Regions from separate parts of the Actinoplanes sp. NPDC023936 genome, predicted to be linked through region 1. Evidence: riboswitches for the same ligand, from Rfam matches in the RefSeq annotation. Region 1 holds a riboswitch; the other holds the start of a gene.
The links. Region 1 has a riboswitch for cyclic di-GMP ahead of AB0F72_RS01540 (Calx-beta domain-containing protein). Riboswitches for the same ligand answer to the same signal wherever they lie in the genome.
Positions count from the first base shown of each region.

Region 2: it holds a riboswitch for cyclic di-GMP, as region 1 does, so the genes downstream of both, AB0F72_RS11750 (hypothetical protein) here and AB0F72_RS01540 (Calx-beta domain-containing protein) in region 1, are expected to answer to the same signal.

Region 1 is NZ_JBEZZR010000001.1:332,908-344,404, reverse strand. It holds gene AB0F72_RS01540 (Calx-beta domain-containing protein) at 1-2,115, opposite strand, end outside; cyclic di-GMP riboswitch class I at 2,130-2,209, opposite strand; gene AB0F72_RS01535 (response regulator transcription factor) at 2,519-3,178, opposite strand; gene AB0F72_RS01530 (sensor histidine kinase) at 3,175-4,437, opposite strand; gene AB0F72_RS01525 (ABC transporter permease) at 4,434-5,210, opposite strand; gene AB0F72_RS01520 (ABC transporter ATP-binding protein) at 5,297-6,133, opposite strand; gene AB0F72_RS01515 (ABC transporter permease) at 6,275-7,036, opposite strand; gene AB0F72_RS01510 (ABC transporter ATP-binding protein) at 7,033-8,085, opposite strand; gene rnhA (ribonuclease HI) at 8,242-8,718, shown strand; gene AB0F72_RS01500 (ABC transporter substrate-binding protein) at 9,587-10,891, shown strand; gene AB0F72_RS01495 (ATP-dependent DNA ligase) at 10,944-11,497, shown strand, end outside.
Region 2 is NZ_JBEZZR010000006.1:304,038-315,534, forward strand. It holds gene AB0F72_RS11720 (ATP/GTP-binding protein) at 1-509, opposite strand, end outside; gene AB0F72_RS11725 (DUF742 domain-containing protein) at 490-852, opposite strand; gene AB0F72_RS11730 (roadblock/LC7 domain-containing protein) at 898-1,305, opposite strand; gene AB0F72_RS11735 (nitrate- and nitrite sensing domain-containing protein) at 1,302-4,187, opposite strand; gene AB0F72_RS11740 (hypothetical protein) at 4,802-6,688, shown strand; gene AB0F72_RS11745 (ribonuclease domain-containing protein) at 6,799-7,218, shown strand; cyclic di-GMP riboswitch class I at 7,739-7,813, shown strand; gene AB0F72_RS11750 (hypothetical protein) at 7,841-8,272, shown strand; gene AB0F72_RS11755 (DUF5305 family protein) at 8,380-10,509, shown strand; gene thiC (phosphomethylpyrimidine synthase ThiC) at 10,482-11,497, opposite strand, start outside.

The sequences.
Region 1 (11,497 bases):
CACCGAAGCGCCGGTGAAGGTGACGCTGGCGGTCAGTGCCTGGTCCGAGACACCGGTGATGGTGCCGGTCACCGAGGCCAGCTCGCCCTCCTCCGCGGTCACGTCGTTGACCTCGAACGTCGGCGCCTTGTCCTCGTCCTCGATGGTCAGCGTCGCGGTGTCGGGCGAGGCGGACGCCAGGTAGTCGTCGCTGTCAGTGTCCGGAGCGACCGCCAGGTTCACGGTCTCGTCCCGCTCGTTGATGTCGTCACCGTTGAGCAGCAGCACACCGGAGCCGGACGTGGCCTCGGCCCGGATGGTGACGCGTCCGCTGGCCAGCGTGTAGTCGTCACCGCCGACGGCGTCCTCGCCGCTCTGCGCGGTACCGGTCGCCGCGTCGGCGAGTTCGAAGACGAGCGTGTGGTTGCTCGGGTTGCTGAGCTTGACCGGCAGCAGCACAGCCGAGGTGAGGTTGCCCTCCGGCAGCGCGGCGTCGTCGAACGTGACACGCGGCCGGTCGTCGTCGTCCCGGATGGAGATCTCGGCCGGGCCGGCGGTGGTGGCGCCGACCGCGTCGTCGAAGCTGACCTGGAAGGCCTCGCCGTCGCCCTCGTCGATGACATCGCCGGTGACGTCGACCTGGAAGGTCTGCGTGGTCGTGCCGGCCGGGAAGGTCAGCGTGCCGGTCTTCGGCGTGAAGTCCTTGTACGGCGTGGCGTCGGTGATGTCGGTGCCCGCGGCGGCGGCTGTCCAACCGACCCGGACGGTACGGCCGGAGGCAGCGTCCAGCTTCGCGGTGATGGTCCGGCTGGCGCGCCCGGAATTGCCCTCGTCGACGGTGAGCGAGCCGGTGTCGATGCTGACCTCGGGCTGCGTGGCGTCGTCGTCCTCGATCGAGACATCGATCTTGGAAGGGGTGCCGAGCTCGGAGTTGGTCGGGTTCGCGAGCTGAATGCCGAAGTCCTCGGTCGCCTCGTTCAGCGAGTCGTCGGTGAGGGAGATGGTCGCGGCCTGCTCCAGCGTGCCGGCCGCGATCGTGACCGTCCGCTGGGTCGAAGCCGGGTAGGCGAAGTCGGTTCCCTGCGTGGCAGCCTCGTGTTCCTCCACCTTCTCAGAGGGAGGCGTGGCGTCCCAGCGAACCGTGACCGCCTTGTCGGACCGCCGGTCCAGGGTGAGCGGCAGCTCGAAGCTTCCGCCCTCATCACCGGAGTCCAGGACGGAGTCGTCCACGGTGACCTTGGGAAGCGGGTCGATGTCGTTGATGGTCACCTGAGTCGAGGTGTTGGCCGGAGCCGCCGTGTTGGTGGCGGTGGCGTTCACCGTGAAGTTCTCCGCCTCGGCCGAGTCGCGGGTGTCGTCCTTGCCGATCGCGATGTCCTTGGTAGCCGACGTCTTACCGGCATCGATGACGATCCGATTCTCGACCACCTCCAGCGTGTCGCCGTCGTCGACCGGAGCGGTGAAGTCCGCACCCGCGATGGCGGTACCGTTCGTGGTGGTCAGCGTGACCGCCACCGGCAGGCCGGACGGCGCGTCGAGTCTGGCCGTGACGGTCGCCTTGGCGCCGTTGGCCTCGGTGACCGGGCTGTTCGTGGTGATCGTGTATCCCGGAGCGTCGTCGTTGTCGTTGATCGATCCGACCACTGGGATGGGATCACCCGTCGTGCCGCCCGTCGGCGTGGCGGTGAGGGTGATCTGCTCCGGCAAGGCGCCTTCGAAGAGCGCGTCGTCAACGGTTCGGACCACCACGGTCCGCGTGACGTTGGCGGTCGAGGCCGCCGGGAAGCTGATCGTGGTGGGCGACGGCGAGCTTACGTAGTCCGACCCGGCCCTCGGTGTGTAGTTGGTTTCTGACTCTTCCTTGGGCGTGACCGCGAGCGAGTAGGAGGCGGCCGGGATTTCGGCGCCTCCGGTCCGGACGAACCGGAAGCTGAGTTCGCCGCCCTCGGTCACGCTGACGGCCGCGACGCTGATGTCGCCGGGGTCTGCGTACGCCGGGGAGGTGACCATGACCGTCGGGACAAGGCCAATCGCCGCCGCAACGGCGACCGAGAGGGCCGTTCGCATGGACTTCGGGCCACGCAGCGCGAACGGAATCGAGCCGCTCTTGGCCGCATGGGCTTGTGGATAGCGCATGTGTTTCTTTCTCCTTCGGCGGCTGGGCTACCTCCGTTCGGGGAGGCCCCTGGCTTTGCGTCCCCGCCTCGCGACGGGTTTGCCTGTTCGGGTACCGCGCCTGCCGGCCGTCGGAGGGCCGCTCAGGCACCGGGGAACCGGTTCGAGCAGCGCAATGCTGGATCATCGACAGGACTGAATCGTGGTCCAGCAAGAGGTCGCGCCTTCCGTAATCTAACCGGCCTATCGTCCCCTTACCGGCAGAACGGCTTTTTGAGTCGAATCGCCCTCAAGTAGCACAGCTGTCCCCTGGGGGACAGGAGAAAGAGCCGGCTCAGAGTAAGAAGCCGGCCCAGAGCAGGAAATCGGCCCAGAGTAAGAAATCGGCCCAGAGTAGGAAATCGGCTCAGAGCTGGAAATCGGCTCAGAGCAAGCCGTGGCGCATCGCGGTGGTCACCGCCGCCGTCCGGTCCGCCACCCCCAGCTTGTTGAAGACCCGCAGCAAATGCGTCTTCACTGTCGCCTCGGAGATGAACAGCCGCTTGCCGATCTCGGCGTTGGTGAGCCCGGCCGCCACCTGCTTCAGCACCTCGGTCTCCCGGGCGGAAAGAGCCGGAGGCGCCGGGGTACGGACCTGGCGCACCAGCGTCGACGCGACGCTCGGCGCCAGCACCGTCTCACCCCGCGCCGCTGCCCGGACCGCCTCCGCCAGCTCGGCCGGCGTCGCGTCCTTGAGCAGGTACCCGGACGCGCCGGCCTCGATGGCCCGCAGAATGTCCCGGTCCGACTCGTAGGTGGTCAGCACCATGACCCGCACGGGCGCGCCCACCCCAGAAGCAGCACCCCCAGCATCAGCAGCCCGCGGTGCCCCAGCCAGGATCCGCGCGGTCGCCTCCACCCCGTCACCGTCCGGCATCCGCAGGTCCATCAGCACGATGTCGGGGCGCTCGGCCAGCGCCAGAGCCACCCCTTCGCTGCCGGACGACGCCTCACCGATCACGGTCAGGTCGGGTTCGGCGTCGAGCATGCCGCGCAGCCCCATCCGCACCACGGGGTGGTCGTCGACGAGCAGGATCCGGATCACGCGGGAATCTCCACTTCGATAGTCGTGCCACCGGCACCCGGCTCACCCGTGTGGCCGCTGAGCACGGCCACCTGGCCGCCGACCTGAGCGGCTCGCGCCCGGATATTGGAAATCCCGAACCCACCCCCGCCGGCACCGCCGACCCCGCCGGCACTGCCAACCCCGCCCGGTAGGGCTCCGGCCGGGTCGAAGCCACGCCCATCGTCCCGCACGACCAGCCGCACACTCGACGCCGCATAGGCGAGCACCACACCGACCTCGGTCGCCCCGGCATGCCGGCGCACGTTCGCCAGAGCCTCCTGCGTGGCGCGCAGCAGGACCACCTCCACCCGGGTCGGCAGGTCCCGAGGCTCGCCTGTCACCCGGACCGTGGACGGCACACCCGACTCTTCGCTGAATCGGGCGGCTTGACGGCGTACCGCCTCGGGAAGTGAAGCGGAAGCCAACGCGGCGGGTGAGAGAGCCGCGATGAGTGCCCGCGACTCGGCCAGGTTTTCCCGTGCGGTACGCACGGCAAGCGCGAGGCGCTCGTCGGCGAGCTGGGGGTCGGCGGCCTGGACCAGCGTGATGATGCTGGTGAAGCCCTGGGCGAGGGTGTCGTGGATCTCGCCGGCCAGCCGGTTGCGCTCGGCCGCCGCCCCGGCCTCGTGGGAGAGCCGTGCCAGCTCCGCCCGGCTCGCCTCCAGCTCGGCCCGGCTCGCCTCCAGCTGGACGATGAGGGCGGCCCGCTCGTCGCTCTGTGCCAGCGCCCGCACGATCCAGAGGCCCATGCAGATGCCGGCGCCGGTGGAGATCGCCGCGATCACCAGGTCGAGCCCGACGCTGCCCTCCGGGTCGTTGAACAGGTCGGCCACCGGCGGGACCAGGTTTATCACCACGATCAGGACGATGGCCAGCCGTACCGTGACCATCTGGAAGATCAGTGGGATGACCGCGAACATCAGCCAGGTGGTCAGCGGCACCGCGAAGATGGCGATCGCGAAGAGCGTGAGCTGCACGAGCAGGACGATCCGGCTGGTGTTGTCCGGGCGGTCCCGGAGGGTCAGCGGCCGGCCGATCACCACGTGCAGCAGGACCATCACGGCGAGGGCGGTCAGTGCCACACCCCGCTCCAGCGACGAGAACCCGTCCACGATGACGATCGCGACCGCCACAGCAGCCGCGATCACCGCGAAATAGAGATCCCAGAGCCAGGTGGCGGGGGCCGAACCGCCTGCGACGGGGACTGCTTCCAGAGGGACTGCTTCCGGGGAACTCATTTCTCGTTGTTGTTCCACCGGAAGGTCATCAGGCACAGCACCAATCCGACCACACACCACACTCCGAGAACCAACGCCACCCTGCCGAGCTCCCACGACCCGTTCAGCTCCTGGCTCTCGGCGGACGCGGGGAGGAACACGTACCGGAAGCCCTGCGCCATCCACCGCACCGGGAAGATCGACGCGACCGTGATCAGCCAGTCCGGGAGCTGGCTCATCGGCTGGATGAACACGCCGGAGATGAACTGCAGCGCCACCACCGGCACGTTGAGGATGCCGCCGGCGTTGCGGGCGTTGCGGACCAGGGCGCTGACCGCTACGCCGAGCAGCGAACAGGCGATCACCGAGAGCAGGAAGATCCAGGTGAACGTGATCCAGTGATCGGCCGGCGGCAGCGGCATGTCGAAGACCAGCACGCCCATCAGGATCAGCAGCGCCGCTTCGGCGAGGCTCAGGACGAGAACCAGAAGAGCCTTGCCCACCAGGTACGCGGAGACCGGCATCGGAGTTCCACGGAGGCGCTTGAGCGTCCCGTCCTCCCGGTCCAGCGCGAGACCCGAGCCCATCGTCACGAACGCGGTGTTCAAGACCCCGTACGCCACCATGCTCGCCGTGAAGATCTGGCTCGCGCTGACGCCACTGTCGGTGTAGTCGTCCCCGAAGATCGTGCCGAAGAGCAGCAGGAGCATCGCCGGGAACGCGAACGTGAAGATCAGCGCCGTCTTGTCCCGGACGAACTGCAGAAGCTCGACATGCCCGCGGCTCACACTCATGGCAATGGTCCGCGCGGACCTGCTGCTCGTGGGCATGCTGCTCGTGGGCGTAGTACCCGTGGGCGTAGTACTCGTGGGCATGGTGCTCATCGGGTGGCTCCGATCAGGCTCAGGTAGGTGTCTTCCAGCGTCGGGCGGCTGATCGTGAGCGTGGTCAGGTCGGCGCCGGTCGCGACCAGCCGGCGGATCAGCTCGGTCGGGTCCTCGTGCTGCTCCTCGTGGAGCACGCCGTCCTCCCGCCAGCTGACCCGAGCCGCCGCCGCGGACCGTCCGCCCAGCGTGGCCGGGGTGCCCTCGGCGACGATCAGGCCGCCGGCCAGCACCACGAGACGATCGGCGAGGGCCTCGGCCTCGTCCAGGTAGTGGGTGGTGAGCACGATCGTGGTGCCGTCACCGGCGAGGTGCCGGATCAGCTCCCAGAACTGGCGGCGGGCCTCCGGGTCGAACCCGGTGGTCGGCTCGTCGAGGAAGAGCAGCTCGGGGCGGCCGACGATGCCGAGCGCCACGTCCACGCGGCGGCGCTGACCACCGGAGAGGGTACGGATCTTGCTGTTCCGTTTGGCGGTGAGCCCGACCAGGTCGATCACCTCGTCGGCCGGGCGCGCGTCGGGGTAGAACCCGCCGATGTGCCGGACCATCTCCCGCACGGTCAGGTCGGCGGCGTCGTCCGTGTCCTGCAGGACGATCCCGATCCGGCTGCGCCAGGCGGATCCGGCTCGCCCCGGGTCCTCACCCAGCACCCGGACGTCCCCGCTGGTCCGCCGCCGGTGCCCCTCCAGGATCTCCACTGTGGTGGTCTTGCCGGCGCCGTTCGGCCCGAGCAGCGCGAAGATCTCGCCGCGCGCCACGACCAGGTCGACGCCCGCGACCGCTTCACGATCTTTGTAAGTCTTACGAAGCCCGGTTACTTCGATTGCTTCCATGCACCGATCGTGCCGCTAGGGCACACCCCGGCGGGACGACCGCCCGGCCGTCATCGGCTGTCAACCGTTCGATGGACAGACCGGATCCGACAGAGCTGACCGGACAGAGCGAACATGCCGGACCGGACCCGGCAGGCCGGCTCACTCCCAGCGGAAATTGCGGGCGGCCGCCGTCAGCCAGACCACCGCCCACAGACCCAGGCTGAGCCAGATCGTGACCGGCACCGACGAGTCGTACAAAAGGGTGGCCCGCAACGCCTCCGCGTGCGCGGCCAGCGGCAGCAGGAACCATCCGGCCGTGCCCAGGTCGGGCGCGGCGAACATGATCCCGCCGACCGAGAGCATCAGCACGTAGATCAGCGTCGCGGCGCCGGTCGTCGTCTCCGGCTTGAGGACGCTGGCCAGCAGCAACGCGAGGCCGCTGTAGCCGGCCGCGGCCAGCACGGTCACCCCGACCGCCGGCAGCAGCTGGTCGCCGTGCGGGCGCCAGCCGACCGCGAGGCCGACCGCCGCGAGCACCAGCACCTGCAGCACGATCTGGACGAGCACCGCCGCGGTCTTGGCGAGCAGCAGGCCGGGCCGGGTCAGCGGGGAGGCGCCGAGTCGTTTGAGCACGCCGTAACTGCGCTCGTACCCCGTGGTGATCGCCTGTCCGGTGAAGGCTGTCGACATCACGGTCAGCGCGAGGACACCGGGGACCACGAAACCGAGACGGTCATCGGTCGGCAGATTGGTCACCTCGAAGAGGCCCGCTCCGAGCAGAACCAGCAGGGGTACGCCCATGGCCAGCACCACTGCTTCCCCGCGACGGGCCGTCAGCAGCAGTTCCATCCGGATCTGCTTGCCGATGATCGTCCGCATGGGTGCCCGGCCGGGCGCCGGCGTGAACGTTCCGGCGCTCATTGCGACGCTCCAACGGGGTTAGCAGGGTTCTCAGCAGCGGGGTCTTCAGCAGCGGGGTCTTCAGCAGCAGAGTTCTCGGCAGCAGAGTTCTCAGCGGCGGGGGCAAAGGAGGAGGTCAGCGAGAGGTACACGTCTTCAAGGGTTCGCCGGCGACTGCTCACGGCGGTGACGTGCGCGTCCACGCTCGCGAACCAGCCCAGCACGTCGGCCAGCGCACGGGTGTCCAGCTCACCGGCGATCGTGTACTCCCCCGGCGAGGTCTCGGTGACCTTCCGCTGCGTGCCTGCGGAGTTCAGACCGTTCAGGCAGGTCAGGGCGCGCAGCCCGGCCAGCTCGATGCCCGGGTCGGCACGCACTTCGAGCAGGTCGATGCCGGCCGCCGCGGTCAGCTCGGCCGGTGTCCCGGTCGCCGCCACCCGCCCGGACCGCATGATCACCACGTCGTCGGCGAGGCGCTCGGCCTCGTCCAGCAGATGGGTGGTGAGCAGGACGGAGACGCCGTCGGCCCGCAGCTCCTCGATCAGCTGCCAGGTGGTGTGCCGGGCCTCGGTGTCCATGCCGGCCGTCGGCTCGTCGAGGAAGACCAGCTCGGGCCGGCCGACCAGGGCCACCGCCAGGCTGAGCCGCTGCTGCTCGCCGCCGGAGAGCCGCCGGAACCGGGTGCGCTCCAGCTTCCGCAGGCCGAGCCGGTCCATCAGCATGCCGGTGTCGAGCGGGTTGGCCGCGAACGAGGCGAAGAGCTGGAGGATCTCGCCGGCCGCCGCCCACGGGTAGACGCCGCCGGACTGCAGCATGATCCCGAGCCGGGGCATGAGCGCGTCGTGGTCGCCGACCGGGTCCAGCCCGAGCACCCGGGCCCGCCCCGCGTCCGGCCGCCGGAATCCCTCGCAGACCTGCAGCAGGCTGGTCTTGCCCGCTCCGTTGTGGCCGAGCAGCGCCAGCACCCGTCCCCGGGGCAGGCTCAGTGACACTCCGTCGACGGCCGTCGTCTCGCCGTAGCGCACCACGACATCGGTGATCTCGACCGCCGCGGCTCTCTCGGCTGACAAGGCACTGTCGCCACCCACCATTGAGCTCCCGCCCCATCAGGATTTCTGGAATCGCCGCCCCCGCAACCTTACGGCGCGGCCCTGAAAAGACCCGTCACGGTGGTCCAGCAGGATGCAATGGCTCACGCCCATCATCCCCGACGATAGGGTGCGCGCATGAGCAGCCCCGTCTCCCCCAGCCGGGCCGTCGAGATCTACACCGACGGCGCCTGCGTGCCGAATCCCGGTCCGGGCGGCTGGGGCGCAGTCCTCCGGTACGGAAAGGCAGAGAAGGACCTCTGCGGTGGAGAGGCGAACCCGACGACCAACAACCGGATGGAGCTGATGGCGCCGATCCGCGCGCTGGAGACCCTGAACCGGGCGCCGCTCACCGTGGACATCTACACCGACAGCGTCTACGTCCGGGACGGCATCACGAAGTGGGTGGCCCGCTGGCGGGCCAACGGCTGGCAGACCGCGTCCCGCCAGCCGGTGAAGAACGTCGACCTGTGGCAGCGCCTGGACGCCGCGGTCCGCCGGCACGAGGTCCGGTGGCACTGGGTGAAGGGCCATGCCGGCCACCCGGAGAACGAACGCGCCGACCGCCTGGCCGCCCGCGGCCTGCAGGAGGCGCTGGAAGCGGCGAGATCCTGAGCTAGGCGCCGCGCGGCCGGGGCACGTGCGGCCGAGCCGCCTCCCGGTCCCCGGCACCGGCCGGACCCAACCCCGCCGGGCCCACGACGCCTGCCGAGCCCATGACATCAGGCGAGCCCATGACATCCTCCGAGCGGACAGCCCGGGCCCGCATCACCCGAGCGCGGGCCACGCGATCCGGCGGCAGCCGATAGGTGGCCGCCCGGACCAGCTCGTCGGGAACCGTGTGCCGCCCCTCGGACGACACAGCCGGACGCGGATCCGGCACCATCGCACGTCCCGCCGAAGCTCGCCCAGCCCCAGCCCGTCCAGCCCCAGCCCGTCCAGCCCCAGCCCGTCCAGCCACACCCCGCCCAGCCACAGCCCGGCCCGCCGCCGCACGAGTCGCCATGCTGAACACACTCCGGGTGCCCGTCGCGTACCCCTCCCGATAGGCGGCGGCCCGATCCGTGCCGTGACGGCGCCGCTGATGGACCCGGCCCGCGGTGTATCCACAACAGGCCGTGAACGCGGCGAGCAGCACGAAAAGGATCAACAGGTCGCCCGGAGCGGTCATGCCACGATTGTGACGATGTGGATAGACCACGAGCTATGGCCCGTTTGACCTACCCCGAACGAATTAGTGCAAAGGCTCAACCTGTGGCACCCGGCCGGAAAGCGACATTTTGCCTGACGGACACCCGTAGATTGTGATCTCTACTGCAGGGTAACCAGGACTCCTGTGGCATCTGCCGAGGTCAAAATCCGGATGACCGCTCCGCAGGCGACTGCACCGATAGGTCACCAGTTGACACTTTTGCCCGCCGAGCGGCACGGTACTCCCAGTTGTCCACAAGACAACGATGAACTTGGATGATTGGGGTTGGACATGCGCTCCACCCGCCGTTCTCTGGCGGCCCGGCTCACGGCGGCCGGCGCGGGGCTCGTCCTGCTGCTGCCGGCCGCCGCCTGCAGCGCCGGCGACGACGACACCGGCGCGGCCCGGGTGGAAGTCTTCACCTGGTGGGCCGAGGGCGGCGAGAAGGCCGGCCTGGACGCCCTGGTCAGCCGCTTCACCGCGGACTGTCCCGGTCAGCAGTTCACCGACGGCGTGGTGGCCGGTGGGGCCGGCATCAACGCGAAACAGGTGCTCACCGCCCGCCTGGCACAGGACGACCCGCCGGACACGTTCCAGGTGCACGCCGGGGCCGAGCTCACCGAGCACATCGACGCCGGCCAGGTGCAGGACCTGACCGCCGAGTACGACACGTGGGGCCTGCGCCAAGCTCTCCCGGAGGGCCTGGTCGACGACCTCACGGTCAACGGCAAGATCTATTCGGTACCGGCGAACGTCCACCGCGCCAACGTGGTCTGGATCAATCCGCAGGTGCTCTCCGACGCCGGCATTCACACCACGCCGAAGACGATCACCGCTTTCCTGCGGGACCTGGAGAAGCTGCGGAAGTCGGGGATCGAGTCGCCGCTCGCGCTGGGTCGCGACTGGACCCAGCTGATGCTGCTGGAGGCCGTGCTGATCAGCAAGCTGGGCGCGGAGAAGTTCTCCGGCCTGTTCAGCGGTGAGACCAGCTGGAGCAGCAGCGCGGTCTCGGCCGGGGTCCGCGACTTCGCGAAGCTGGTGAGTTACAGCAACGCCGACCGGGACTCGATGGACTGGCCGGACGCGGAGCGGCTGCTCATCGACGGCAAGGCCGGCTACCAGGTGATGGGTGACTGGGAGGCGGCCGACCTGGAGGCCAAGGGCTTCAAGGCGTACGACTGGTTCACCTTCCCGGGCAACGGCGACGTCTTCCAGTGGCTGGCCGACTCGTTCGTGCTCGCCGAGGGCGCGCCCAACCCGGACGGCACGAAGTGCTGGCTCAAGACGGTCGCCTCGGCGGAGGGTCAGGGGGTGTTCAACGCCGCCAAGGGCTCGATCCCGGCCCGCACCGATGCGGCCGGCACCGGATCGGCAAGCACCGCTGGGTTCTCCTCCTACCAGCAGTCCGCCATGGAGGACTGGAAGACGGCGACGCCGGTGCCGTCCTGCGCGCACGGCTCAGCCTGCTCCCAGGCCTGGCAGAACGCGGTGAACAGCGCGCTCAGCGCCTACTCCACCACCCATCAGAACGCCACCACGCTGCACAAGGCCCTCGTCGCTGCCGCCACTCAGTTCATCAAGCAGGAGCGGGAGTAAGCGGGGTCCGATCCGGACGGCGAGCCACCCGGATTTCCGGCACGATGGCTGCATGGCGGAAAAACGCGGCTCGAGTACCGGAACAAAGAGGACGAGCAAGGGTACGGGTGAAGAGCGCGACGGCGTGCCGCTGACCAATCTGGATCAGGAGCTCTTCCCCGGCGCCGGCGCCACCAAGCGGGATCTCGTGGATTACCTGGACGTGATGTCCAGCCGCCTGATCCCGGTGCTCCGCGATCGGCCGCTCTCCGTCATCCGGGTCCTGCCCAAGCACGGCCGGCAAGAGAAGCCCGGCCAGCAAGAGAAACCCGGCCAGCAGGAGAAGCCCGGCGGGCAGGACAAGTTCATGCAGAAGAACCTGCCGAAGTACACGCCGGACTGGGTTCCCCGCACCAGCATCTGGGCGGACGCCTCCCATCGCGAGGTCGTCTACGCGCTCGGCAACGACCGCCGCACCCTGATCTGGTTCGGCAACCAGCGCGCAGTCGAGTACCACCCCGGCCTCACCCTCGCCGGCTCGCACCACCCCACCCACCTGATCATGGATCTGGACCCGCCCGAGGACCAGGAGTCCCCGATCACCGGCTTCCGGCTGGCGGTGCAGGC
Region 2 (11,497 bases), on a different contig from region 1:
CACATCAGCAGCGGCACCCGGGACGGGATCGCGAGCGCCTCGCGGACCTCCTCCGGCTCGTACCGGGGCGCCCCGTCGAAGCAGTTCACCGCGACGAGGTACGGCAGGTGCCGGTTCTCGAAGTAGTCCAGCGGCGCGAACGCGTCGGTGAGCCGCCGGGTGTCGACGAGCACGGCCGCGCCGACCGCGCCGCGGATCAGCTCGTCCCACATGAACCAGAACCGGGTCTGCCCCGGTGTGCCGAACAGGTAGAGGATCAGGTCCTCGGCCATGGTGATCCGGCCGAAGTCCATCGCCACCGTGGTCGATTCCTTGCCTGGCACTTTCGAGGCGTCGTCGATTCCCTCGCCGGCCGACGTCATCACGGCCTCGGTGGTCAGCGGGTCGATCTCGGAGACGGCACTGACGAGCGTCGTCTTGCCCACACCGAAGCCACCAGCGACCACGATCTTCGCGGAGGTGATCTCCGTGGGACGCGCTCCGGCCCCCTCAGAGCTTGCGTAGTCCACCCAACACCCTTCCCAGAAGATCCATCCGCTCCGCGAAACCGGTTCGCGGAGCGGCACTGTGCAGCGTCAAAAGCCCATCGGCGACCATGTCGGCGACGAGCACCCGGGTCACCCCCAGCGGTAACCGGGTCAGCGCCGCGAGCTCCGCGAGCGACTGCGCCTTCGGCTCGCACAGCACGGCGATGCGGTACTTGTCATGTCCGGCGAACCGCGCTTCCTGTACGGCCGCCGCGCTCGCGACCAGGACCGCTTCGATCGGAATGTCCCGGATCGGTTCGGTCCGGCCGCGGGTGACCGCGTACGGCCGCACCAGGTTGCCCCGGGGATCGTGCGGCTCTGCCATGTCGCGGTCACCTCGTCCCCACCGGAGGCCAGCGGCCCCCGGTGTCTAGTAACTGACGGCCTCGCGTGGCGCCGGCGACAGTGCCGCGCCGACGCGTTCCACCAGCAGAGCCATCTCGTAGCCGACCTGGCCGACATCGCAGCTTCGCGCCGCCAGAACAGCCATCGACGAACCGTCGCTGATGGACATCAGGAAAAGATAACCGCTGTCCATTTCGATGATGGTCTGTTGCACCTGTCCGGCATTGAACATCCGGGACGCACCGTCGGTGAGGCTGACCACGCCGGAGGTGATCGCCGCGAGCTGGTCCGCCCGATCCGCTGGCAGGTCACGCGACGAGGCCAGCAGCAGGCCGTCCGCCGAGACCGCGATCACGTGCGCGATACCGGCGATGCTGTCGGCGAAGTTGCTGAGCAGCCAGCCCATGTCGTGCATGGTGGGGGGCCTGGTCACTGTTCTTTCTCCTTAGGAGCATGTGTCGCTGTGACGGCGGATTCGGCAACGCCGTCCGTCCGCCCTCGTTGCACCCCGCGGTGGTACGAGGACAGCAGTCCCCGGACCTCCTCCGGGTTGCGACGGTGTTGGGTCCTCGCTGTGTTGTCCACGCCGCCGGGCACCAGCTGCGCCTGCGGTATCCGTTTGGGCAACCCGGACCGGGTGGTTCCGGCGTCCTGCGGAGCGGCCGCGGCCATCGCCCGCTGCCAGCCGTCGTCGGCGGTGGTCCGCCACCGGTCCTCGGCGGCCGGCCGCGGCTTCGGAACTGTAGCCGCCGCCGGGGCGACCGGAGGAGCCGAGACCGGCGGCGCGGCGACCCTCGGCACGGAAACCGAAGGCGCGGAAACCGAAGGCGCGGAAACCGAAGGCACGGAAACCGGAGGAGCAGAGACGGGAGGCACGGAGACCGGAGCGGCGGCAAGCGGCGATACCGGCGGGGCCGAAACCGGCGCCGGCGGGGGCGCGTATCCCGCCGTCGGCATCCCGACCTGCCCGTGCAGGTCCTCACTCCGGTCGAACCAGTTGTGCTGCATCTCCACTTGGATCTTGTCATCCAGATGAGCTTCCGAACCCTGCCACGCCCCCGAAACCGGCCGCGCTTCCAGACCCGGCCGCGCATCCGAGATCGGCCGCGCCTCCAGACCCGGCCGCGCCTCCGTGACGGACGCGAAGGCACCCGAGGGCGTCTCCGCAGCCGGCACGAAAGCGCCCGGATAGCTCTCCGCAGCGGGCGCGGGCGAAACCGGCGCCCGGGTCGGCAGCGGCGGCCGATCCGGCGTAGGCGCGAGATCCAAATCGGACGGCGGCCCGCTCAACGACATCAGCTTGCGGAACACCGGCTCGGCCGGCATCGCCACGCTCCGGACCGGCGGCCGGATCTCCGGCCGCCCAGCCGGGAAACCGGAGCCCCCGGCGATCGGCGGCGGCCCCGGCCGGGTCCAGGTGGCGGCCCGCTGGGGCGCGGCCTGCGCACCCGGCAGCACCACCACCTCAGCCGGCAACGTGATCTCGGCGATCGTGCCGCCCTCACTGCCCGGCCGCAGCTCGACCCCGATCCCGTGGCGAGCCGCGAGCCGGCCGATCACCGCGAAGCCCATCAGCCGGAACGCGCCGACGTCCACCGCGGACGGCTCGGTGAGCCGGCGGTTGATCAGCTCCATCTGGTCGGCGGAGATGCCGAGCCCGCGGTCCTCGACCTGGACCACGGCGTGGTCACCGACCCGCCCGCCGTGCGCCATCACCACTGTCGACGGCGGGGAGAACCGGGTCGCGTTGTCGAGCAGCTCGGCCATCAGGCGGACCACGTCGTTGACGGACGCGGCGGTGACCAGCACGTCGGTGTCGACCGAGCCGAACTCGATCCGGTGGTAGAGCTCGACCTCGGACTGCGCGGCCCGGATCGCGTCGATCAGCAGCGCGTCCTCGCGGCGTGGCGCGCCGACCTCGGCGCCGGCCAGCACCAGCAGGTTCTCGTCGTTGCGGCGCATCCGGGTGGCGAGGTGGTCGAGTTCGAAGAGACGGGCGAGCCGCTTCGGGTCCTCCTCCGTACGCTCGATCTGGTCGAGCTCGCCGATCATCCGGTCGACCAGGTTCTGGCTGCGCCGGGCCAGGCTGAGGAACATGGTGGAGACGCTGGTCCGCAGTGCGGCCTGCTCGGCCGCGACCCGGATCGCCTCCCGGTGCACCATGTTGAAGGCCTCGGCCACCTGCCCGAACTCGTCGTTCTCGGTGACCGGGATCGGGTCCCGGGTCTGCGCGACGATCCGGTCGACGCCGCCCTCGCCCAGGTTCTCCACGTCCTGCAAACGAGTCACGGCCTCGGGAAGATCCCGGTTCGCCACCGCGAGCGCGCCCTCCCGCAGGCGCCGCACCGCGAGGTGCATGGATCGACCCAGGTAGATCGCGACGATGACCGCGGCCAGCAGCACGAGCAGCACCAGGACGAACTCGACTGTCGCCCGCCGGGAGGTGTCGCTGCTGCCGTCCCGCGCGCTGGCGACCACCTGCTCGTCGATCTGCGACTTCGCCGCGCTCAGCAGCCGGGTCACGGTGCCGAAGACGTCGACGACATCGTTCGGCGCGGTCCCGGCGAGCCCGCCCGACGGGGTGGAGAGAGTGTCGGCGCGCGTCACGGCGTCGTCCTCGGCCACCGTCTCGACCAGGGCGATCTGCTGCGGGGTCGCGACCGACCGGAGGTCGGCCAGCGCCTCCCGGCGGGTGACTTGCGCCGCGACGATCGCCTGCTGCCGTTCGGCGTTCAACCCCCCGCTGGTACGGGCCACGAACGTCACCGTCGCCTGCTGAGCGGCGGCCGTCTCGATCCGGCTGAAGGCGGCGAGCGTCCGCAGGCCGTCCGCGACCGGACCCGGCTCGGCGATCCGGCTCACCGTCGCGGCGAACCCGCCCATCCCGGCGATCGCGTCCCCGTACCGGCCGGCCGTCTCCGGCACCGTCACGGACCGGTCGGCGACGCTCCGGCGAATCTCCGGGAGGGTGCGCAACGCGGTGTCGGCCAGGGTCAGCCGCTGGTCGACCAGGGCCGGGATCTCGTCGATCCCGGCATGGTGGGTTCCGACGACCTGGGCCTGAGCGTCGACCGCCTTGACCGCTTCCCGGTACCCGGTGTCGGCGGAGTCCGGCTCCGCCAGGTACGCCAGCGCCGTCATCCGCTCGTCGTGCAGCAGGCCGGTCAGCTGGGAGAGGTCGCTGCCGAGGCTCGTCAGGTCGGCCACCCGGTCGGCGTCAGTCGCCCGCTCGCCGACCTCGCCGAGCCGCACGGTCGCGAGAATCAGCACCGCGGCGAGTGGCAGGAAGAGCAGGGCGCCCAGTTTGGCGCGCATGCGCGCGTCGCGAAGCCGCGGAAGGCCACGTCGTGCAGCCTGGGCCGAGGATCCCGTGCTCACGACATCTCCTTCGTGGTCGTCCCCGCTCGGCTCCGGCAGATCAGCCGACGTGCCAGGGGCCGCGGTCCGGCCCCGTCCGGTGCCCGCAGCAAAGCCCGCGCCGATTTCGGCACGGCGGCGATTTCATCAGAACGCCGGACCGTTTGGGAAGCCTGGAACCTCCCGGAAAATGCTCGGCTGTCCGGGTGAGAACCGGACGAGAACGCGAAGCGCAGCGGCGACGTCCGGTTTGACGTGCGCGAATATCTCACCCGCGACCTTCCGTGAAGCCACCGTCACCGTTCCAGCCACTGAGATTTCCGTCCCGTGACCTTGCGAAGGTCTCACGTTCGCAAGGTTTGGCACGACGCGACGGACTCGTTGTCCGGTGCGGCATAGTGTCCACTGCGGACGGTAGGCGTGGCAACTGACCCGTACGTCGCCTTCCGGTGACCCTCAGTGATGCCTAACATAGTTACACAGATCGATGTGGATGATCGAGACTTTAGGGTGTCTTAATAAGCGGGTTCCGGACTGGCGCGTCGGCCTGGACATTCCGTAACGTGCGCGGCATGGCATTTCGGAGCTGGGTGAAGCTGCTGGCCACCACCACGGCGGCTGCGGCCGTGGTCGGCGCGGGTCAGCTCGGCCTCGCCTACGGGCTCAGCATGGTGCGCCTCGATCGAGACCTGGACGTCACTGCGAGTGATCAGTGGACGTCCCAGCTCGCCTGGGTCGCCTGGATCGCGATGACCGCCGCCGCGCTCGGCGCGATCGTCGGCACCGGCTTCCGGCCCCGCTGGCGGCCCCAGCCGGTCGGCACCGGCGGCGCGCTCGGTATCGGCCTCGCGTCCGGCCTCGGCGCGCTCGTGGTGCTGCCGCTGACCATGCAGCCGGCCCGCTCCGCCCAGGTCGCCGGCGTGAACCCGGTCTTCGTGATCGGCGTGTGCGCCGGCCTCGGCGTCGCGATCGGCGTCTTCGCCGCCTGGGCCGCCGCCGCGCGGGCGGTCGTCCGGTGGAACATCGCGGCCCTGACCGTGCTCGTGTGGGTGATCGGCCTCGCCGCGGTCGTCCCGACACTGCTTCCCGGCAAGACCCCGGCCCCGGTCCGCCTCGGCGTGCTGGAGGGCGACTTCCTCCCGGCCGTGGTCAACGACCGGACCCCGTTCGTCACGATGCCGCTGCTCGCGCTCTTCTCCGGCCTGCTCCTCGGCCTGATGGCGCGTGGCCGCCGGATGCCGACCTTCGCGGTGGCGCTCACCGGCCTGGCCGGGCCGGCGCTGCTCACCGTCGCCTACCTGATCGCCGGCCCCGGCGAGAGCACCGGCTTCACCTTCAGCCCGTACTGGTCGGCGATGTTCGCCGCCGGCGCCGGCGTCCTCGGCTCGGTGCTGGCCGTGATCATCCGAGGCGCGCCGGAGCGGGCGCACGACGCGGAGCCGTCGACGGCCGCCGGCGCCCCCGCGAACGGCGCCACCCCGGCCGGCGCCACCCAGAGCAACGCCGCTGCCGGCAACGCCACCCCGGGCAACGCCGCTGCCGGCAATGCCACTCCGAGCAATGCCACTCCGAGCAATGCCACTCTGAGCAATGCCGCTCCGAGCAACACCGCGCCGAACAGCGCCGGTGACCAGGTCTCCGCCCCACTACCCCGGCGCGACCAGGCCGCCCCCTCCGCACCCGGCCCGTCCGCCATCGCGGCCGCGGCGGCCGCCGCCGCGCAGCGCCCTGACCCGCACCTCCACCCCTCGGACACCGGCGTCCTCACCGTCGCCGACCGCCCGCACCCCCTCGCCGACCTGGCCAACCAGGCTCCGGCCACCGCGCCCAACTCACCCTTCAATTCGGGTACGGGCACGCCGTTCGGCCAGCCGCCCCAGTCCACCGGCCGCTTCTCCGGCCCGGGCCCGCAGGACGCCGCGCCCCGCTTCGCCGCCCCCGCCCCCACGCCGCACAGCGCCGCCCCGCACAGCGCCGCCCCGCACAGCGCCGCCCCGCACAGCGCCGCGCCCCACAGCGCCGCCCCGCACAGCACCGCCCCGCACAGCACCGCCCCCCATAGCGCCGCGCCGCGCTTCGCCGGCCCGCAGTCCGCCGCTCCGGCACCCCACTTCTCCGGCCGGCAGGACGCCCCCGCGCAGTTCTCCGGCCAGGACGCCCCGGCCCGCTTCTCCGGCCAGCAGGAGGCCGCACCCGGTCCGCGCCGCGGCTGGCGCGCCCGCCGCTCGGCCCCGGAGAACCCACCGGCTTCCCCAGCCGCCTCGTTCGACGGTTTCACCACCGGCAACCCGGGTCCCCGGACCGGAATTGACACCGCCGAGCACCCGCGCATCACCCCCTCGGCCGCGCGCCCGCCGGTGGTGGAGCCGACGTCGATCAGCGGGCCTCCCCCGCAGCGCGGCTCACAGAGCCAGCAGGACGAGTACGTCAACTGGGTGAACGGTCTCGGCGGAGCGTGAAGCGTTACCCAACTCCGGTGAAATGATCGGATCAGGAGGTACCGCCACACCGCCCAGGCGGTGACGATTATCGATGTCCGGGTATTCCTCCACGGCATCGGAGTCCGATCATGATCACTCGAATCGGCCGGCTGCTCTCCGGCCTCGCTCTGGTCTTCGCCCTCTCCGGCACGGCGCTGGTGGCGCCCGCCGTCGTAGCCCCGACCACTACCGACGCGGCGCAGGCGGCGGTTCACAACAGCTGCACGATCAGCCGCTGTTCGGCCGCGCGCACCGCGTACAACGGCTGGAAGTCCCTCGGCTGGCCGACAAGCGCCGGCTGGTACGCCTGGCCGTACGGCAACTACAACTACACCGGCGGCACGTTCTACAACCGCGAGGGCCAGCTCCCGTCCGCCTCCTACGGCGAATACGACGTCTACTCCCGGGCCCGGGGCGCCTCCCGCGACGCCTACCGCATCGTGGTCAACCGCAGCACCCGCGTCGCCTACTTCACGCCGGACCACTACGTGACGTTCTACAAGCTTTAACCCCTTCCCGGGTACGCCCATGGTTCCGCTCATGGGCACCGACCCGCGTGGCAACCAGCCCCAAGTTCAAGGCCGGGCGAGGCCGCACGCTCCTCCCGCCCAGCGCGGACGAGGCCACACGCTCTCCCGCCCAGCACGGACGAGGCCACACGCTCTTCCCGCCCAGCGCAGACGAGGGCACACGCAACGTTATTGCGCGCTCTCGTCCACGCTGGGGCAGGGATGCAAGCACACGCACCGCTTCGGTGCGCCCTCACCTCCGCCATCGCCCGCTTCGGTGCGCTCGCATCCACGCACACTGCCGTTTCGTGCGCCGCACCGCCCAGGTGGCGTTCATCCCGAGACGGCCTCCGCGCACCGTTTCTCCCCCCGCCAAGAACGGCCCCGCGCCCCCTTAGCACCCGAGCTGCACTCAGGCGCGAAAACCTCGAAAAAGACGCCGGAAAAGTGGCTGCTAACGCTTAGCCCGCCGGGCCCACGACCGAACAACCTGGCGTAAGCGAGATCGAGCAACCCGCTCGGCCGACAAGAGCAAACCCGGCGCAAGCCGGGGACGCAAAGCCACAGAGCCCATGAGGCTGGCTGGGCTACCGACCTTGGGGAGAACCTTCTTATGCGCAACATGATGCAGCTTCTTGGTGGAATCGCCGTCGCCGGTGTCGTCGCGGCCGGAAGCACCGCCTTCACCGCCTCCGGTGTCACCAACGCCGGCAACTTCACCAAGATCGTCGGTGGCGGCACGACCACCATGACGGTGGAGGGCGCGATTCTCAACTCGGCCGCCCTGGTTTACGACGGCACGAACGGCAACCGGGTCACCGGCGCCAAGATCGACATCGCTGGCACCAACGGCACGACCCTGAACACCACCACGTCGGTGATCACCGGAACGCTGAAGGGCACGAACGCCGGCAACACGCCGGTCTCGACCTCCGCCCTCACCTGCGCCTGGAGCACCACGGGCACGGTCTGGAACTGCACGGTCGCCACCCCTGCCACCGACTACCTGACCGCGGTGACCGATCTCGACCTCAAGGTTGCCCCCGGCGCCTGATCCTAGAAGCGCCTCGAACGCTCCTCCCGAGGTGACACCATGGCTGCTACCACAGCTGTGAGTCGTCACATCGCGGAGTAGCCATCCCGAGGTTCCGACGTATCGCCATGGCCGCCATCCTCGTGATGGCGGCCATTGGCGCGTGGGCGGTCAGCACCCATCGCCTCTCCTACGTCATCACGCACGGCGTCAGCATGAATCCCACCTATTACGCCGATGATCTGGTCTTTCTGATCAAGTTCGATTCCTACGAAGTCGGGCAGATCGCCGCATACCATGGGTTCGGAGGCATAGAGACACTCCACCGCATCATCGGCGGCGACGCCCTCACCGGCTATGTCTTGCAAGGAGACAACAATCCCGCGGTCGACGCGATCGAACCTACCGCGAACGAGCTCATCGGCCGCGCGGTGCTGCACGTCCCCAATGGCGGATTCTGGCTGAAGCCTCTGCTCAGCCCGACCGCGCTCGGGATGTTCGGATTCCTGATCGTCGGCGCCCGGGCAGCCGCGGTGAGATCCCGCCGGGACATCCCGCGCGGCCGGCAGAAGAAGAGGACGAAGAGCATGTCTGGCCAAGGCGGCTCCTGGGCGGTGACGATGACCGTCGCCAAGGCGGTCAGACGACTCCACCCGGTGATCCGGGCCCTCGCCGTGCTCTCCGTCGTGCTGGCCGCCTGCGCGCTGGTGTCCGGCGTGCTCGGCTGGATGAAGCCGGCGACGCAAACGACCGATTCCTCCGTGCGGGCCGGGGAGTCGATGACGTTCTCCTACTCGGCGGACGTGCCGCGTAGCGCCGCCTACGACGGCACCACCGCGTACTCCCCGGACCCGATCTACCGGAATCTCGCCAAGTTCGTCGTCCTGCGGATGCAGTATCTCGGGCGCCCCGGCACGGTGGAAGTCAGTGCCCGGCTCTCGTCTCAGACCGGCTGGCATTCGACTGTTCGATTGGCTCAGCCCAAGGAATTCTCCGCACAGCGCTTCACCGGGACCGTATCCCTCGATCTCGACGGGCTGGACGACCGGGCGCAGCGCGCGTCCGAGGCGATCGGCACGAACGTCGGAGCGATCACCGTGGCGGTCACCGCACGGGTCAGCCACGCCGACGGATCAAGTTTCGAACCATCGGTGAGCTTCGGCCTCACGAACATCCAGTTGGCTCTCCTGGGCGGCGCGGAGAGCCTCGTGGTCGAGCGATCGGCGGCAACCTCCGGCGGCGGGACCTTCCCCCGTCAGATCTCGCTCTTCGGCAAGGATCTGTTCACCGCCGGACAGGCACGCAGCTGGGCGGTGAGGTCGCTGCTCGTCGCGCTCGCCGGCATCGCTGTGGTCGCCTTGCTGGCCTTCCGCCGGGTTCCGTTGAAGAACCGGGAGCAGATCCAGCGCCGGTACCCCCACCTGCTGGTCCCGGTCGAGCCGATGGCCAGCCCGCCCGGCAAACCCGTCGTCATCGTCGACAGTTTTCCGGCGCTGGTGAAGCTCGCCGAAAAATACGGTCAGATGATCCTCACCTGGACCCGGCCGGACGGCGCCGACGATTTCGTGGTTCGCGACGACGGGGTGACCTACCGCTACCGGATCGTCCCGGCGAACGTCACCCCCGAGCCGGAACCCGGACCCCGGCCCGCATCGCATCGCCGCCCTTCGGCCCGGAAAGCCACCGGAGTAGCCAAGGTCGCCGCGCCCCCCGCGCCGACACCACCCCAGACCGAAGAACAGCCGGTTCCCGAAAAAGAACCGGTCACCGAAGAACAGCCGGTCGCCGAAAAAGAGCCGGCACCGGAGCCGGCCCCCGAGCCGGCAACGGCCCAGGAAAAGACCGAGGAAAAGACTGCCGAGGGAAAGACAGCCACCGAAGAGCCGAAGCCGACACAAGAAGCATCCGCCCCGGAACCGCCCAAACCCCCGGCCAAGCGCGCCCGCCGCCCCCGCAAGAAGGCCGAACCCGCAGCCGCGAAACCGGAACCCACCCCCACCGAGGCCGACGACAAACCACCCCTCCAGCGCCCGATCCGCCTCAAGCCCGAAGCGGAGCGCAAGGCCATGGAAACCCTCGGCGAGCTCAACAAATCAGTGGGCGGCGCCTCGAACCCCGAAGGTTCCGAGCCCGAGGCGCCCCACGAACCGATCTACGACTTCCTGCCGAAGCACTCCGACCAAGCGCCGACCCAGCCCGGCCAAACGCGGAAGGACCCGGATCAGGCGAATCAGGCAGACGGCGCCACCGGCAGGTAGACCCGGCCACCCGCCTCCACGAACTCGGACGACTTCGCCTTCATCCCGGCCGCCCGCAGCTCATGACTGATCCGCATCGAGCAGAACTTGGGCCCGCACATCGAGCAGAAGTGCGCGGTCTTCGCGGGCGCCGCCGGCAGCGTCTCGTCGTGGTACGCCCGGGCCGTCTCCGGGTCGAGCGCCAGCTCGAACTGGTCCTCCCACCGGAAGTCGAACCGCGCCCGGGACAGCGCGTCGTCCCATTCCTGCGCGCCGGCGTGCCCCTTCGCCAGATCAGCCGAGTGCGCCGCGATCTTGTACGCGATCATCCCGGCCTTCACGTCCTCCTTGTTCGGCAGGCCGAGGTGCTCCTTCGGGGTGACGTAGCAGAGCATCGCGGTGCCGAACATCCCGATCATCGCGGCGCCGATCGCCGACGTGATGTGGTCGTAGGCGGGCGCGATGTCGGTCGCCAGCGGGCCCAGCGTGTAGAACGGCGCCCCGCCGCAGAGCTCGACCTGCAGGTCCACGTTCTCCTTGATCTTGTGCATCGGCACGTGGCCGGGGCCTTCGACCATGACCTGTACGTCGTACTCCCACGCGATGTGGGTGAGCTCGCCGAGGGTACGCAGTTCGGCGAACTGTGCTTCGTCGTTGGCGTCGGCGATCGACCCGGGGCGCAGGCCGTCCCCGAGCGAGAACGTGATGTCGTACTCCCGGAAGATCTCGCAGAGCTCGCGGAAGTGGGTGTAGAGGAAGTTCTCCCGGTGTTCGGCCAAGCACCAGGCCGCCATGATCGATCCGCCGCGGGAGACGATTCCGGTGACGCGTTCGGCGGCGAGCGGGACGTACTCGAGCAGCACTCCGGCGTGGATCGTCATGTAGTCGACGCCCTGCTCGGCCTGTTCGATGACGGTCTCCCGGAACAGGTCCCAGGTGAGCCCGAGCGGGTCGCCCTTGACCTTCTCCAGCGCCTGGTAGATCGGCACGGTTCCGATCGGGACGGGCG